Regions from separate parts of the Streptomyces sp. NBC_01498 genome, predicted to be linked through region 3. Evidence: riboswitches for the same ligand, from Rfam matches in the RefSeq annotation. Region 3 holds a riboswitch; each other region holds the start of a gene.
What was found. Region 3 has a riboswitch for cyclic di-AMP ahead of OG875_RS19065 (transglycosylase family protein). Riboswitches for the same ligand answer to the same signal wherever they lie in the genome.
Positions count from the first base shown of each region.

Region 1: another riboswitch for cyclic di-AMP. It lies ahead of OG875_RS11020 (C40 family peptidase); the one in region 3 lies ahead of OG875_RS19065 (transglycosylase family protein).
Region 2: another riboswitch for cyclic di-AMP. It lies ahead of OG875_RS05900 (LysM peptidoglycan-binding domain-containing protein); the one in region 3 lies ahead of OG875_RS19065 (transglycosylase family protein).

Region 1 covers NZ_CP109598.1:2,648,842-2,654,333, forward strand. The annotation lists gene OG875_RS11010 (peptidoglycan DD-metalloendopeptidase family protein) at 1-6, shown strand, start outside; gene OG875_RS11015 (ATP-dependent DNA helicase) at 163-2,733, opposite strand; cyclic di-AMP (ydaO/yuaA leader) riboswitch at 2,926-3,087, shown strand; gene OG875_RS11020 (C40 family peptidase) at 3,086-4,264, shown strand; gene OG875_RS11025 (C40 family peptidase) at 5,337-5,492, shown strand, end outside.
Region 2 covers NZ_CP109598.1:1,421,293-1,426,784, reverse strand. The annotation lists gene OG875_RS05910 (FAD-dependent oxidoreductase) at 1-502, opposite strand, end outside; gene OG875_RS05905 (right-handed parallel beta-helix repeat-containing protein) at 799-2,748, shown strand; cyclic di-AMP (ydaO/yuaA leader) riboswitch at 3,066-3,228, shown strand; gene OG875_RS05900 (LysM peptidoglycan-binding domain-containing protein) at 3,233-4,006, shown strand; gene OG875_RS05895 (hypothetical protein) at 4,215-4,541, opposite strand; gene OG875_RS05890 (SRPBCC family protein) at 4,697-5,492, opposite strand, start outside.
Region 3 covers NZ_CP109598.1:4,440,347-4,445,838, reverse strand. The annotation lists gene OG875_RS19080 (DUF501 domain-containing protein) at 1-88, opposite strand, end outside; gene OG875_RS19075 (FtsB family cell division protein) at 111-584, opposite strand; gene eno (phosphopyruvate hydratase) at 866-2,146, opposite strand; gene OG875_RS19065 (transglycosylase family protein) at 2,656-3,348, opposite strand; cyclic di-AMP (ydaO/yuaA leader) riboswitch at 3,352-3,533, opposite strand; gene OG875_RS19060 (transglycosylase family protein) at 3,789-4,766, opposite strand; gene OG875_RS19055 (cytochrome P450 family protein) at 4,905-5,492, opposite strand, start outside.

The DNA of each region.
Region 1 (5,492 bases), 1.8 Mb from region 3:
ACGTAACCGGCCCGGCCCGGACCGTACCCCCGGCGCCAGAACCCCCGGCAGCGAAAGCAACAGCAACGAAGGCAACGACAACGAAGCGGCGGGCCCTCCCCGGGCCCGCCGTTTCCGTGTGTCCTTCCGGCAGTTACGGCTTCTCGCCGACCACGACGGTGGCTACAGCTTGTCGACCGGCGCGTACCGCAGCAGCAGCCGCTTCGGCTTGGAGTCGCCGAAGTCGATCGTCGCCTGCGCGTCGGCGCCCGACCCCGTCACCGTGACGACCGTCCCGAGCCCGAACTGGTCATGGGTCACCCGGTCCCCCACCGCGAGCGAGATGACCGGCTTCTCGGTGGCGCGCCGGGTGGCGAAGCCCGCCGGGCCCGACCGCGAACGGGACGCGGACAGCGACGAGGTGATCCCCGACGTGGGCCCGGCCGGGGCGGCCGACGGACCCGTTCGCTTCCACTCCAGGTGCTCGCCCGGAATCTCCTCCAGGAAACGCGACGGCGGGTTGTACGACGGCTGGCCCCACGCGCTGCGCATCGAGGACCGGGTGAGGTAGAGCCGTTCACGGGCGCGCGTGATGCCGACGTACGCCAGCCGGCGCTCCTCCTCCAGCTCCTTCGGCTGGCCGAGCGCGCGCATGTGCGGGAAGACGCCGTCCTCCATGCCGGTCAGGAAGACGACCGGGAACTCCAGGCCCTTCGCCGTGTGCAGCGTCATCAGGGTGATGACGCCGGAGCCTTCCTCGTCCTCGTCGGGGATCTGGTCGGAGTCGGCGACGAGCGCGACGCGCTCCAGGAACGCCGCGAGGGTGCCGGAGGGCGCGGCGCCGGGGCCTTCGGTCCCGGCCGCACCGCCCCCGTCACCGCCCCCGTCGCCGTCCGCGTCGCCGTCCGCGTCGCCCGCGTCCCCCGGCCCGTCACCGTCCGCCGCCGCCCCCGCGGCCTGGGCCGTCTCCTGCTCGAACTCCAGCGCCACGGCGGCCAGTTCCTGCAAGTTCTCGATCCGCGTCTCGTCCTGCGGGTCGGTCGACGCCTGCAACTCCGCCAGATACCCCGTCCGTTCCAGCACGGCCTCCAGAACCGTCGCCGGGCCGGCGCCGGACTCGACGACCGTACGCAGCTCCTCCAGCAGCGTGTTGAAGCGCTTCACCGCGTTCGACGAGCGGGCCGCCATGCCGTACGCCTCGTCCACCCGGCGCAGCGCCTGCCCGAAGGAGATCCGCTCGCGCGCCGCGAGTGCGTCGATCATCGCCTCGGCACGGTCACCGATCCCGCGCTTGGGCACATTCAGGATGCGGCGCAGCGGGACACTGTCCTCCGGGTTGGCGAGCACCCGCAGATAGGCCAGCACATCGCGGACCTCCTTGCGCTCGTAGAACCGCACCCCGCCGACGACCTTGTAGGGCAGGCCGACGCGGATGAAGATCTCCTCGAAGACACGCGACTGCGCGTTCGTCCGGTAGAAGACCGCGACATCGCCCGCCTTGGCCTTGGACGCGTCCGTGAGCCGGTCGATCTCGTCGGCGACGAACTGGGCCTCGTCGTGCTCGGTGTCCGCCACGTAACCGGTGATGCGGGCGCCCGCTCCGGCGTTCGTCCAGAGATTCTTCGGGCGGCGGCTCTCGTTGCGCTCGATGACCGCGTTGGCCGCGCCGAGGATCGTCTGTGTGGAGCGGTAGTTCTGCTCCAGCAGGATCGTGGTGGCGTTCGGGTAGTCCTCCTCGAACTGGAGGATGTTGCGGATCGTGGCGCCCCGGAACGCGTAGATGGACTGGTCGGCGTCGCCGACGACGCACAGCTCGGCCGGGTCCTGCCCCTCGCCGGAGGGGCCGACCAGCTCGCGGACCAGGGTGTACTGCGCGTGGTTGGTGTCCTGGTACTCGTCCACCAGGACATGGCGGAAGCGGCGGCGGTAGTGCTCGGCGACGTCCGGGAACGCCTGGAGCAGATGGACCGTCGTCATGATGATGTCGTCGAAGTCCAGGGCGTTGGCCTCGCGCAGCCGTCCCTGGTACATCCGGTACGCCTCGGCCAGCGTCTTCTCGAACGGGTCCGTGGCCCGGCCGGCGAAGGTCTCCTCGTCGATCAGCTCGTTCTTGAGGTTCGAGACCTTGGCGCTGAACGACTTCGGGGGGTGCCGCTTGGGGTCGAGGTCCAGATCGCGGCAGACCAGGGCCATGAGCCGCTTGGAATCCGCCGCGTCGTAGATCGAGAACGAGGACGTGAAGCCCAGCCGCTTCGACTCGCGGCGCAGGATGCGTACGCAGGCGCTGTGGAACGTCATCACCCACATGGCCGCCGCGCGCGGTCCGACGAGCTGCTCGACGCGCTCCTTCATCTCACCGGCGGCCTTGTTGGTGAAGGTGATCGCCAGTATTTCGCCGGGGTGTACGCGACGGGTCCCCAGCAGATGCGCGATCCGGTGGGTCAGTACGCGAGTCTTGCCGGAGCCCGCGCCCGCCACGATGAGCAGCGGCGATCCCGTGTGCACCACGGCGGCCCGCTGCTCGTCATTGAGCCCTTCGAGCAGCGCCGCCGGGTCCACGACCGTGCGGGGGGCGCCGTCACGGTGGTATGCGTCCCGGGGCGGGGGCACGTCGAACTTCCCTCCGAAGAGATCGTCGGGCACCTGCTCCGGAGCGGTGCCCCCGGGCTCGGCGTCCTCGGGTGGCGGCGGTGGCTCCTCCTCGGCCGAGGTCTGGAGGTCCGCCAGGAAGCTGTCGTCAAAGAGGCTGCTCATCGCTTCCTGAGTCTAGAGTGCCGCACCGACAGTGGTCCGCCACATGGCCTCGCGGGGGTGCGGACGGAGGTTTATGCGAAAGGTCACGAAAACGTATCGGGCATATCGGCCATCAACCTTCACAGCCGCACCACATATTGGCTAGCGTGCCTGCCGAGGCGGTTCGTACTCCACCGGCGATCAGCGCCAAGCGGACCGTCCGCGCCGAATCCGGGCTTCCACGACGGGAGTTCGGAACCGGGGACCCACATGTTCCACCGGGGTGAATCGGGCCGTGTTCCCCGGCCCGTAGGGCAGCCTTCCGTTCCGCCCGAACCCGACAGCTAACCCGGTAGGCGGTCCACGGAAGGAGATGCCGGCCTTGGCGTCGCATCGCAAATCGCGCACTCGCACCGGAGTGCGCGCGAACACCCCTGCCGTCGGTTTCACGACGGCGGCGCTCGCCTCGGTCACGCTGCTCTCGTCGCAGAGCGCCACCGCCGCGCCCACCGAGCCGAATCCCTCGGTGGAGGAGGTACAGAAGAAGGTCGACGACCTGTACCGGCAGGCCGGTACGGCGACCCAGCAGTACAACAAGGCGAAGGAAGAGACCGACACCCAGCGCGAGTCGGTGGACCGGGCCCTGGACCAGGTGGCCCGGAGCGCCGACAAGGTGAACGAGGCCCGGCGCGACCTCGGTACGTATGCGGCGGCGCAGTACCGCGCGGGAGCGGTGGGTCCCACCGCCGCCCTGATGTTCGCCGACAGCCCGGAGTCGTACTTCGAGCAGACGCATCTGATGGACCGGATGACCGACCGCCAGCAGCAGGCCGTCGAGGACTTCCAGAAGGAGCAGCGGTCGGCGGCCGAGCAGCGCGCAGACGCGACGAAGAGCCTGGAGACGCTGACGGAGTCGCAGGCCACGCTGAAGGCGGGCAAGCAGCGGGTCCAGAACAAGCTCGCGGCGGCCCGGTCGCTGCTGGCGGAGCTGACGGCCGAGGAGAAGGCGCGGCTCGCGGAGCTGGAGCGCGAGAAGGAGCAGGAGGCGCGCCGCCAGGCCGAGGCGAAGGCCGAGAAGGAGGCGGAGCGCAGGCGCCAGGAGGCGGCCCGGCAGGAGCAGCCGCCCGCGACGGGCGGCGGTACGGGCACCGGCGCGGGAACGGGCTCGGGTGCGGGTGCGGGCGTCTCGGACGGTACGTACGCGGCCAAGGCCCAGAAGGTGCTCGCCTTCGCCCGTGCCCAGATCGGCAAGCCGTACGTGTGGGGCGCCACCGGCCCCAGCTCGTACGACTGCTCGGGGCTGACGGCGGCCGCCTGGAGGGAGGCGGGTGTGCAGCTTCCCCGTACGACGTGGGACCAGGTGGAGGTGGGCCAGCGCGTCGCCACCGAGGACCTGCTCCCCGGTGACCTCATCTTCTTCTACGACGACATCAGCCACGTCGGTATCTACAAGGGCGACGGCATGATGATCCACGCGCCGAAGCCCGGGGCGAACGTACGTGAGGAGTCGATCTACTACATGCCGATCTACGGCGGGGTACGCCCGGCCTGACCGACCCGACGGCTCGGGCGGCTCGGGCGGCTCCGGCAGCCAGCTCGGGCAGCTCGGGCCGGTGAGCGGTGGCGGGCCACCGCCGATCGTACCGGCGGGCGCCGACGCACGACGGCGGGTCCGTCCCGTCCTGGCGGGCGCACCCGGCAGCGATCAGAGCCCGGCCATCGGGGTGAGGGCGGCGACACCCGGTCTGACCGGCGCGACGGTCCCGGGCCGCTCCGGCCGATGACCAGCGGCAGGCCACCGCTGGTCACAACGACGGGTACCGGCGCATAACGCCGGGCCCGGCCCCGTGTCCCAGGGCCGGGCCGGGCCGTCGGGAGCGACGGCGGCGACACCCGGTCCGGACAACGCCCCGCGGCACACGGTCCTCGGTCCTCGGTCCTAAGAGGAGGCCCTCCGGCATCGGAGGGCACGAAGGCGAGCCGGCCGATCGGCATCCACGCCGCCCGCGCGGTGATGCCCGCAGCGGATCGGTGGCAATCACGCCGTCGGGCGCCCGACCGCCCGATACCGGCCCGCCCCCGTACGAACCGTCACGGGGCCGCCAGGCGCCGCCCCCGTGACGGTCCTCGCCGGGCCCTGCGCCCCCGACGACACACCCCCGGCCGGAAACGGACCCGGCCCAGCAGCGGTCCGGCATCGGTCCGGCATCGGGCTGCGCTCGGGCGGCCGAGCCCGCAGAGCCGTGACGGCGGTGGCCGATCGTCCCGTCCCGCCCTCGCCCCCCAAGGGACCGGGAACGGGCCCGCTCGGCGTTCACCCCGCGTGGTCATGCGAAAAACTACGCGGGCCCACCGACAGCCGGGCGGTCCGGGTTCCCGCTCCCGTACCGCCGTGGGCCGTCCGGTGTCCCGCATCAGCGGAGCGATCAACTCCCGTCGCGAATCGGCGAATTCACCGCCGTACGTGATCACGATCCGCCGCTGAACCACCGGCTCCGGGCAATAGCGGGCATGGACACGCGCTTCCACGAGCGGGCCGCCTAGCGTCCTCGACGGACGACCGGAACGCAAAGCCCCGGCCCAAGCCCCAAGCCCCAAGCCCCAAGAAGGATGTGGACGCCCTCGTGGCAGCGCACCGCCGACCCCGATCGAAGCACCGGCCGTTCAGCGGCCCCTACGGACGTACGGCGGCCACCCTCGCCCTCGCGGGTGCCGCGACGGCCGCCGGGCTAGAAGCGCCCGCTCCCGCGCACGCCGAACCCCGGCTCACCTCGGCGCAG
Region 2 (5,492 bases), 3.0 Mb from region 3:
GCACGAGGTTGCGGGCGAGGAAGTCGCGTACCGCGAAGGACGGCGCCGACCAGCGGTGGCCGACCACCCGGGTCTCGGTGGCGACCGGGTCGGGGGTGGCCAGCCACAGTTCCAGGAGCGAGTCGATCACCGGGTAGAGGTTCTGCTCCGGGGGGCTCCACGGCTTGAGCAGGTAGTGGTCGAGGTCCACGACGTTGATGGCGTCGATCGCGGCCTCGGTGTCCGCGTACGCGGTGAGCAGCACCCGGCGGGCGAGCGGGAAGAGGTCCATGGCGGCTTCGAGGAACTCCAGGCCGTTCATCCGGGGCATCCGGTAGTCCGCGAGCATGATCGCGAGCTGGTCCCCGCGCAGCTTGATCTCCCGCAGGGCCTCCAGGGCCTCGTCGCCCGACACCGCGCGCACGACGCGGTAGCTCTCCCCGTAGTGGCGGCGGATGTCGCGGGCGACGGCCCGCGACACGGCGGGATCGTCGTCGACGGTGAGGATTGTCGGATTCGCCATAGTTCCATCATCACTCGTGGCGGCGCGGGACGCGGGGTGCGGGCGCCGGTCCGCCCGGTCGCTCTCTGGCGCGGGCTGTTGACAAACCGGTGACATGCTTGAAAACTCTCACTGCCTGATCGCAGGACTCGAACGGCGAAGCTCAATTAATTGCGGTTGCCTTGCAAGATCAGGACGGATCGCAGCGGGCGTTCCATCCTGTTTGTCCGCCCCGATCGATCCGCGCAGTCGCCCGTCCACCCCCACCACGGACCGGCGTCCCTCACTCTGTCGACCCCACCGAAACAGAGGACCCCATGAAGTCGAAGTACCTCCGACGACGCCTCATCGCTGGCATGTCCATGACCGGACTGCTGGTCGTCGGGCTCCTGCCCGCGGCGTCCGCCGCCACCCCCGCCGACGCGCCCGAGGCGTCCGCGCCGTCCGCCGCCACCTCGGCACGCCCGTCCGCCGCGCGCGGAGCCGCCCTCCCGTACACCGAGTACGAGGCCGAAGCCGGCGACTACGACGGCACGTTGCTGGAGGCGGACCCGGAACGCACCTTCGGGCACACCAACTTCGCCAGCGAGTCGTCCGGCCGCGCGTCGGTACGGCTCGACGGCGAGGGCCAGTTCGTGGAGTTCACCTCCACCAACGCCGCGAACTCGATCGTGGTGCGCAACTCGATCCCCGACGCCCCGGGCGGCGGCGGCATCGACGCCACGATCAGCCTCTACGCCGACGGCGTCTTCGTGCAGAAACTGGACCTGTCGTCCAGGCACAGCTGGCTGTACGGCGACACGGACGACCCCGAGTCGCTGACCAACACGCCCCAGGCGGACGCCCGCAGACTGTTCGACGAGGCCAACTCGCTGCTGTCCACGACGTATCCGGCGGGCACCACGTTCAAGCTCCAGCGAGACGCCGACGACACGGCGCCCTTCTACATCGTGGACCTGATCGACCTGGAAGAGGTCGCGCCCCCGGCCGCCAAGCCGGCCGAGTGCGTCTCGATCACCGAGTACGGAGCGGTCCCCGACGACGGCGGCGACGACACCGAGGCACTCCAGGACGCGGTCACCGCCGACCAGAACGGCGACATCCCCTGTGTCTGGATCCCGCCGGGCCAGTGGCGTCAGGAACAGAAGATCCTGACCGACGACCCCGACAACCAGGGGCAGTTCAACCAGATCGGCATCAAGAACGTCTCCGTCCGGGGCGCGGGCATGTGGCACTCCCAGCTCTACACGCTGACCGAGCCGCAGAACGCGGGCGGCATCAACCACCCGCACGAGGGCAACTTCGGCTTCGACATCGACGACAACACCCAGATATCCGACCTCGCCATCTTCGGCTCCGGCCGTATCCGGGGCGGCGGGGGAGCCGAGGGCGGAGTCGGCCTCAACGGGCGCTTCGGCAAGAACACCAAGATATCCAACGTGTGGATCGAACACGCCAACGTGGGTGTCTGGGTCGGCCGCGACTACGCCAACATCCCCGCGCTCTGGGGCCCGGCCGACGGTCTTGAATTCAGCGGAATGCGTATCCGCAACACCTATGCGGACGGGATCAACTTCACCAACGGAACGCGGAATTCGACGGTGGACAACTCGTCCTTCCGCACCACCGGTGACGATTCGCTCGCCGTCTGGGCCAATCAGTACGTGAAGGACCCGGCCGTGGACGTCGCCCACGACAACGTGTTCTCCGACAACACCGTTCAGCTGCCCTGGCGGGCCAACGGAGTCGCGATCTACGGCGGTTACGGAAACACCGTGCGGAACAACCTGATCGCCGACACGGCCAATTACCCGGGCATCATGCTGGCGACCGACCACGATCCGCTGCCGTTCTCCGGCGAGACCCTGCTCACCGGGAACGCCCTGCACCGCACGGGCGGTGCCTTCTGGAACGAGGACCAGGAGTTCGGCGCCATCACCCTCTTCCCGGCGAGCCGGGACATCACCGGGGTGAAGATCAGGGACACCGAGATCCTCGACTCCACCTACGACGGCATCCAGTTCAAGAACGGCGGTGGTGCTGTGCCGGACGTCGAGATCAGCGGCGTGACCATCGCCAAGTCCAACAACGGCGCCGGAATCCTGGCGATGGGCGGCGCCCGCGGCAGCGCGACGCTGACCGGCGTGACGATCACCGACTCGGCCGAGGGAGACGTCCTGATCGAGCCGGGATCCAGCTTCGTGATCACCGGCGGGCCCGCCGCCGGGCGGAACTCCTCCTCATCCACGGCCGGTGGAAAGCGGTAATTTGTCCGCTTTGCGGATAGGGCGTTATGGGTATTCAGCGGATGACTTGTCCCTTTCTGGGTGGGAGGGGTCGCATGGTTGCGCTGAAATGCCGTGATGTCCGTCACAAGCGCGGCCGAGTGTGCGAACGGCCCGGCCGCCCACCGTCCGCGTGGGAAAGGAAAGTTGGGCGATGAACCGCCGGGCGGGAATTCCAATTTCCGCCCGGCGGACGCATGAATGGCATGACGCCGTGAATTCAGGACTTGTTTCGCCCGGATGTTCTCGCTTACGTTCTCGTCATTCCGGGCGGAACGCCGAATCCTGCCGCCGTCCGGAAACCGCATCCACCCACTTCACGTACGGCAGGAGCGGGGGACCCAGGTAAGTCGCCGATCCGGAAAACTCCGGACCGGCTCGGGGTGAAGCCGCGCCACTCGCGCGGCCGGGCAACTCCCGCCCGAACCCGACAGCTCACCTCGCAGGCGACGGAGAGGACTTCGTCATGCCCGCAGAGGGTAAGCACCGCCGCAATTCCCGCACCAGTCCGCTCGCCCGCCGGCTCGTCGCCCTCGGCACGGGCGGCGCCGCTCTCGCACTGCCCCTGATCACCGCCACGACGGCGGGCGCCACGCCCGCGCCGCAGCACATCACGGCGGCCCCGGCGGCGGTCCACGCCGCCTCGCACCGGGTGATCCACGTCGTGGTCAAGGGCGAGTCGCTGTCCAAGATCGCGCGCGACCGTTCGGTGAGCGGCGGCTGGAAGGCCCTGTACAAGACCAACCGGCCCGCCATCGGCGACAACCCGTCGCTGATCCACCCCGGCCTCAAGCTGAAGCTCTCGGGCAAGCCCGTATCCGCCCCCAAGGCCCCCAAGGCCCCGAGCGGCACGTCCTCCGCGACCGGGAACACCCCGGCGGCCACCACCGACGCCATCGAGACGGTCGCCAAGAGCTACACCAACGACCTCGACGGCTGGATCCGGGAAGCGCTGGACGTCATGGCGCAGCACGGCATACCCGGCTCGTACGACGGCATCCACCGCAACATCATCCGCGAGTCCTCCGGCAACCCCCGGGCCATCAACAACTGGGACTCCAACGCCGCCGCCGGCACCCCGTCGAAGGGCCTGCTCCAGGTCATCGACCCGACGTTCCAGGCGTACCACGTGTCCGGCACGTCGACCGACCCGTACGACCCGGTCGCCAACATCACCGCCGCGTGCAACTACGCGGCCGACCGCTACGGCTCGATCGACAACGTCAACGGCCCGTACTGACCGGCGCCCCCACACCGGCTCCCACCGGCGCCCTCGTGAGCGGCGTCCTCGTGAGCGGTGCCCCCTGACCGGCGCCGCTCGACCGACGGCACTGCCGGGCCCCCCGTGCCCGGCAGTGCCGTTCGCCGTACCCCGCCGCCCGGTTGACGCGTCGTCGGATCACCGGCCGGTCGCGCACACGGGCCGTCCACGCCCGCACTCCACCCGCCTACGCGGTGACCTGCCGCGCCCCACTCCGCTCCGTACGGCGCGCGGCGGCGGCCTCGTCCACCAGGGCACGCAGATCCCCGGCGGCCTCGGGGTGGTCCCGCAGCAGCGCGGCGAGCCGACGCGACCAGGGGCGTACGAGATCGTCGCGCACGCCCTCCATGTCGTCACCCGCCCCCTGGACCAGCTCGGCGTCGGCGCGCAACTGCGCGTCCATGACGGCCGCGCGCTGTACGTCCCGCCGCCGGAACACGTCCACGACCCGCTCCCGCGTCCCCTCCCAGGCGGGGGTGGCCATCGCGGCCACGACGGTCCCGGCCCCCGTCATGGCCGGGACGCTCATCGGATCGGACACGGACATCCCCCGTCTCTCGGTGCGTAGATCCGCATCACATTAGTGACCGAGGGAGATTTTTCCCGGTGACCATCACTCGATGGAGTGATGAACAGCCGTGACGGCTCCGCTGCCAGGTGCCTTGGTCGTTACGGCGCCCCGGCCAGTTCCGCCGCCAGTTCCGCCACCCGCGCCCGCCACGCCGCCAGCGCTTCCGCCGCGTCGAAACCGTCGCGCGGCCCGGTCTGGGTGAGGACCAGCCGGGGCCCGTGCCCGGTCCCGGCGCCCAGCTCCCAGCGGACCTCGCCCCCGGCACACCAGGCGTACGCGAGGAGTTCCGACGTCCTGACCTCCGTGACCGGCCCCGCCGGGACCGTGCCCACGGTGAAGCCCGGGGGCACCGGCCCGCCCGCCGACGGCTCGGCGCCACCGGTCAGCCGGTCCCACACCGCCCCGGCGGGCCGTACGAGCTGACGCTCCAGCCGGAGGCGCGTACCGCCCTCCGCCGTCTCCTCCACCCCTCCCCGCGTCAACTCGCCGAACCGCGCCAGATACGCCTCGTGCAGCGCGCCGCTCGTGTCCCGCGCGGCATCGACGGGCCCGCCGGCCAGCACCTGGGCCAGCGCGGTGACACACACCTGCCAGCCGGACGCGAAGCTCGCCGCGCCGAACCGGTCGCCGAAGGTGTGGACGAGCGTGAGCACCGAGCCGTTCGCCCCGTCCGGCGCGATCTCCCAGCGCAGATGGTCCTCGCCCCAGGTGAAGGCGAAGAGACGCGGTTCGTCGGCGTCGGTGACCCGCCCCGTCATCGCCGGACCGGGGCCGGGGTCGCCGGGGAAGTGGAAGCCGATCTCGCCGCCCGGCCGCAGTTCCACACTCACCTCCGACGGGAACCACCGCGCCAGCTGCGCGGGCCGGGTGATCGCGTCCCACACCCGCTGCGGC
Region 3 (5,492 bases):
GCGGGGGGCGGCCGAGCTGTTGCCGGAACGCGTCGACGTCCGCCTCGGTGGGCTCGGTGCGTTCGGTCTGCGGAGGGGGCGTGTCCATGCCTGCGTCGGTTCCTCGGTGGTTATCTGTCCGTCCGGTCGGCGCTGTCGACGCCGTCCAGAAGATTGGAGTACCAGGGCCGGTCGGACGCGCCCTGGTCGGTGCGGCGCTCCTCGGCCGCGCGGGGGTCGGTCATGACGTAACCGGTCTCCCCCGGCATCACGTAGTGCAGGTGCTCGCGCGCCAGCCGCTGGACGTACGCGTCGTCCTGGAGGCGCGCCTTCTCGTCGCGCAGCTCCTCGACCCGGTGCGCCGCCTCGCGGGTCAGCCGTTCCTGCTCGGCGATGTCGCCGCGCTGGGACACGTACTGCCGCATCGGGTAGGCGAGCGCCACGATCAGCGAGCAGACGACCAGGACGAGGAAGGCCGCGCGCCCGGTGAGCCGGGAGCGGCGCGCCTGTCGGCGGGTCTGCGAGCGGTAGACACGGGCGGCGGTCTGCTCGCCCAGAATCCTGATCCTGGTCGCGGTGGAGAACCGGTCCCGGTTCGCGGCCATGGTCCCGCCTCTCCCTCAGATCCGTGGATCACCCTCGGATCCGTCGGATCGTCCTCGGATCCCGCAGAGACCGAGCGGACCCTCGTACCTCTGTCCTGCGTATGCCGTACCGCCCGGTGCCGGTCCCGGTCACGTTTCCGATCCGGTCGCGGCGCCGGGCCCGGTACGCGCGTACGTCCCCGGACACGGTACGGGACCGTGGCCGGGGACGGCCGCACGACGGGCTGTCCGGTCAGCCCCGAAGCACCGGAGCACCGAAGGCCGGCTCGGAGCGGCGGAGGTCAGTCCTTGAAGCGGGGGAACGCGCTGCGGCCCGCGTACACCGCCGCGTCGTCGAGGATCTCCTCGATGCGCAGCAGCTGGTTGTACTTGGCGACGCGCTCGGAGCGGGCCGGGGCGCCGGTCTTGATCTGACCGCAGTTGGTGGCGACGGCCAGGTCGGCGATCGTGACGTCCTCGGTCTCGCCGGAGCGGTGCGACATCATGCACTTGAAGCCGCTGCGCTGCGCCAGCTCGACGGCGTCCAGCGTCTCGGTCAGCGAACCGATCTGGTTGACCTTGACGAGCAGGGCGTTGGCCGAGCCCTCCTCGATGCCACGGGCCAGGCGCTCGGGGTTGGTGACGAACAGGTCGTCGCCGACGATCTGGACCTTGGCGCCCAGCTTGTCGTTGAGCGCCTTCCAGCCGGCCCAGTCGTCCTCGAACAGCGGGTCCTCGATGGAGACCAGCGGGTACGCGGCGACGAGCTCCTCGTAGTAGTCGGTCATCTCGGCGGCCGAGCGGGACTTGCCCTCGAACTCGTACGAGCCGTCCTTGTAGAACTCGGAGGCCGCGACGTCCAGCGCGAGCGCGATGTCCTTGCCGGGGGCGTAACCGGCTTCCTTGATGGCCACGAGGATCAGGTCGAGCGCGGCGCGGTTGGAGTCCAGGTTCGGCGCGAAGCCGCCCTCGTCGCCGAGGCCGGTGGAGAGCCCCTTCTCCTTCAGGACCTTCTTCAGCGTGTGGTAGACCTCGGCGCCCCAGCGCAGGGCCTCGGAGAACGACTCGGCGCCGATGGGCGCGATCATGAACTCCTGGATGTCCACGTTGGAGTCGGCGTGCGACCCGCCGTTGAGGATGTTCATCATCGGCACGGGCAGCAGGTGCGCGTTCGGGCCGCCCAGGTAGCGGAACAGCGGCAGGTCCGACGCCTCGGAGGCGGCGTGCGCCACGGCCAGCGAGACACCGAGGATGGCGTTGGCGCCGAGCGAGGACTTGTCGGGCGTGGCGTCCAGGTCGAACATCGCCTGGTCGATGAGGCGCTGCTCGGTGGCGTCGTAGCCGACCAGCTCCGGGCCGATCTGCTCGATGACGGCGAGGACCGCCTTCTCGACGCCCTTGCCCTGGTAGCGGTTCTGGTCACCGTCGCGGAGCTCGAGGGCCTCGAACGCACCGGTGGACGCACCGGAGGGGACAGCAGCACGGCCGGTGCTGCCGTCGTCGAGGCCGACCTCGACCTCGACCGTGGGGTTGCCTCGGGAGTCAAGGATTTCCCGGGCTACGACGACGTCGATGGACGGCACGAGCATCTCCTTCTGGGATGTGACGCGTGGAGTGCAGGGCCTCGGTGGCCTTGCGGCATGAGCCTAACCGGCTCCCGTGCGGCGGTCGGCAGATGCCCGCCCGCTGGGACGAAAAGAGTCCCGATTGACCGTTCGGCCATGAAATGTCGGTCGGCGGGGCGGGGTTCGGGGCTGGGGCCTCCGGGGCGGCTGGGACCCGTACGGTGGCGCGCTCGGGCGCTCGGGCGGTGCCGCAGTTGCGCGGCGGCCGGGGGGCAGGTTCGCAGTTGGGCGGCGTCGTACAGCGTCGAGGCCGGGCGGGCCGGGGGCACGGTCGCGCGGGCCGGGCGGCGGGGCGCCGTACGGACCCGGCGCTGTCCGGACCCGGACGCCGTTCGGACCCGGACGCCGTCCGGACCTCGGGGCCTTCGGGGCCCTTGCCGCCGTCCCGTACGACGGGCCCGAGCCCCGGTGCGGCGCGCACCCCGGGGGGAGTGGGGCGTGCCGGCCGGGGCTCGGGAGGGAAGGGATCAGCTCAGGTGGAGCTGCTGACCCGGGAAGATCTCGTCGGCGTTCTCGACGATGTCCTTGTTCAGCTCGAAGAGCTTCTTCCAGCCGCCTTCGACCTTCTTGGTCTCGGCGATCTTGGAGAGGGTGTCGCCGGCCTTGACCTTGTATTCGCCGTCGCCCTTCTTGATCGGACCACGGGTCGTGTCGCGCGAGGCGGGCTGCTCCTGCTCGGCGCGCGGCGCGGACCGCTGCGGGGCGGGCTGCTCCTGCGGGGCGGCCTGCTGCTGACCCGGGTCGGCCGGGGCGGCCTCGTCGGAGCCGGCGTCGTTGGCGGCGTTGGACAGGCCCACGCCACAGCTCGGCCAGGCACCCTTGCCCTGGCCGGCCAGGACCTTCTCGGCGATCTGTATCTGCTGGGACTTCGTGGCCCGGTCGGCGCTGGACGCGAAGGCGTTGCCGCCGTACGCGGCCCAGGTGGAGGCGGAGAACTGGAGCCCGCCGTAGTACCCGTTGCCCGTGTTGATGGACCAGTTGCCGCCGGACTCGCACTGGGCGACGGTGTCCCACTCGGAGGTGGTCGCGGCGGAGGCGGAGGTGGTGGCCATCAGCGGGATGGCGACGGCCGCGCCGGTGATGCCGGCGAGTGTGGCGTAACGGCCGGCCTTGGACTGACGGCGGTGCTTGGCCTTGCCGGACTTGCTGGAAAACAGCATGCGAGATCTCCTCACCGACGCCTGCGAGGTGAGCTGTCGGGTTCGGGCCAAGTGAGTTGCCCGGCCGTGCGATCGGGGGAGACGTCCTGCTGTCTCCCCGCACACGGCTCCACCCCGAGCCGGCCGCGTGTGCGGTCGGCGCCTACCTGTGGGTCCCCCGCTCCTGCCTACGGCGCTTGACGCGACGTGTTCCCCCCGACCGACGGCAGGATTCGGCGTGACGGTCGACGGTGCCCGCGGTGCGAGCGGTTCAGACCGTAATCACAGGCATCCCGGATGTTCAAAGGAGGAACATCCGGGATGATTCGCCCATCCCGCCCCAGGAGAAACTCCGTTTACGCAGGTGGGGCGGAAGCCGGGCGCGTGGGCGGGCGGATCACATCAATGCGGGCAAAGAGATGCTTGTCTCACTTGCACAGATGCGGACATAAAGGTCTTAACTACCCCTGTTCCAGGGCCAGATCGAGGCTCTGGCCGGGCAGGATCAGATCGGCGTCGGAGCCGACGACCTCACGGTTCGCGGCGTAGAGCGCGGACCAGCCGCCGTCGACCTTCTGCTCGTCGGCGATGGTCCACAGGCTGTCGCCGGAACGGACGGTGTACGCGCCGCCCTCGGCACCCTGGCCCTCGGCGGCGGCGCCTTCGCGCGCCGAACCTTCGTCCCGCGAGGCCCGCTCGGCACCCGACGCACCCGACGCACCCGCTTCGAGAGACTCGTCCGCGTCCCCGGCATCGACGCCCGCGTCCGGATCCGTGCCGGCCGACGCGCCGGGCCCGGTGCTCGCGTCGGCCTCGGGGGCGGGCGCGCCCCGGTGCTTGCCGGTACCGGTGGCGGCCTCGGTGCTGGGCCGGACGGACGGCTCCTCGGCGGGCTCGTCCGTACCGAGGGCGGAGTCACGGCCGAACTGGCCGTACGGGGGCACCTCCTCGGGAGCGGCGGGCAGCTCGGCCTCCTCGCCCGGCGCGGTGTCCTCGGCCTCCGCGGCCTGCGCGGTCTCCTCGGAGGAACCTTCGGAAGGCTCGCTGTCCGGCGTCGTCCCGGCGTCCGCGGCGAGTCCGGTGATCAGCGCGCAGGTAGGCCAGGCGGCGGGGCCCTGCTCGGCCAGGATTCTCTCGGCGACGGCGATCTGCTGGCTGCGACTGGCCTGGTCGGCCGTGGGGGCGTACGCCGTACCGCCGAAGTCGGTCCAGGTCTCCTGGGCTATCTGGAGCCCGCCGTAGTACCCGTTTCCGAGGTCCGCGCTCCACATACCGCCGCTCTCGCAGTCGGCGACGCGGTCCCAGGTGGACGCCTCCGCCGCGCTCGCGCCACTCGCGCCGAGCAGCGGGATGGCGATCGCCGAGCCGGTCACCCCTGCCGCGACGATGAGGGCGGGGGCCTGACGGGGCCGACGGTGCCGACCGTTCCCGGAGCGCATGCGGTTGCCTTCCGTGAGACTTCTGGAGCGTGGCCCGGCAGGTGACAGCCGAGCCGGTCGTGAAGGTAGCGCCCCTCGAACGTCTGTCACAAGTCGATACAGCGGAGATCACGTGAAAGTCACAGTACTGACGTTCGGTCAGTCACTCACCGCTGTGAACTGCACCGGAAGCGTGCGCAGTCCGCGCATGATGAGCCCGCCGCGCCAGCGCAGTTCGGACGGATCGACCGCCGGCCGCAGGTCCGGCAGACGGGTCAGCAGCGTTCGGAGAGCGGTCTGTCCCTCCAGCCGGGCGAGCGGGGCGCCGAGGCAGTAGTGGATGCCGTGGCCGTAACCGAGGTGTTTGTTGTCACTCCGCGCGAGATCGAGCCGGTCCGGCTCGGCGAACCGCTCCGGGTCACGGTTCGCGGCGGCGAGTACGACGAGGACGGGATCGCCCACCGCGACGCTCTGCCCGCCGAGTTGGACGGGTTCGGTGGCGTACCGCCAGGTGGCGAGTTCCACCGGGCCGTCGTAGCGCAGGAGTTCCTCGATCCCGGTCGCGAGAAGCTCCGACTCGCCGGCGCGGAGGGAGGACTGGAGCCGCGTGCGCTGCTCGGGGTTGCGGAGCAGGGCATAGACCCCGTTCCCTATCAGATTCACAGTTGTCTCAAAACCGGCGAAGAGAAGGATGAAGGCCATCGCGGCGGCCTCGTTCTCGGTGAGGTGCTCGCCGTCGTCGCTCGC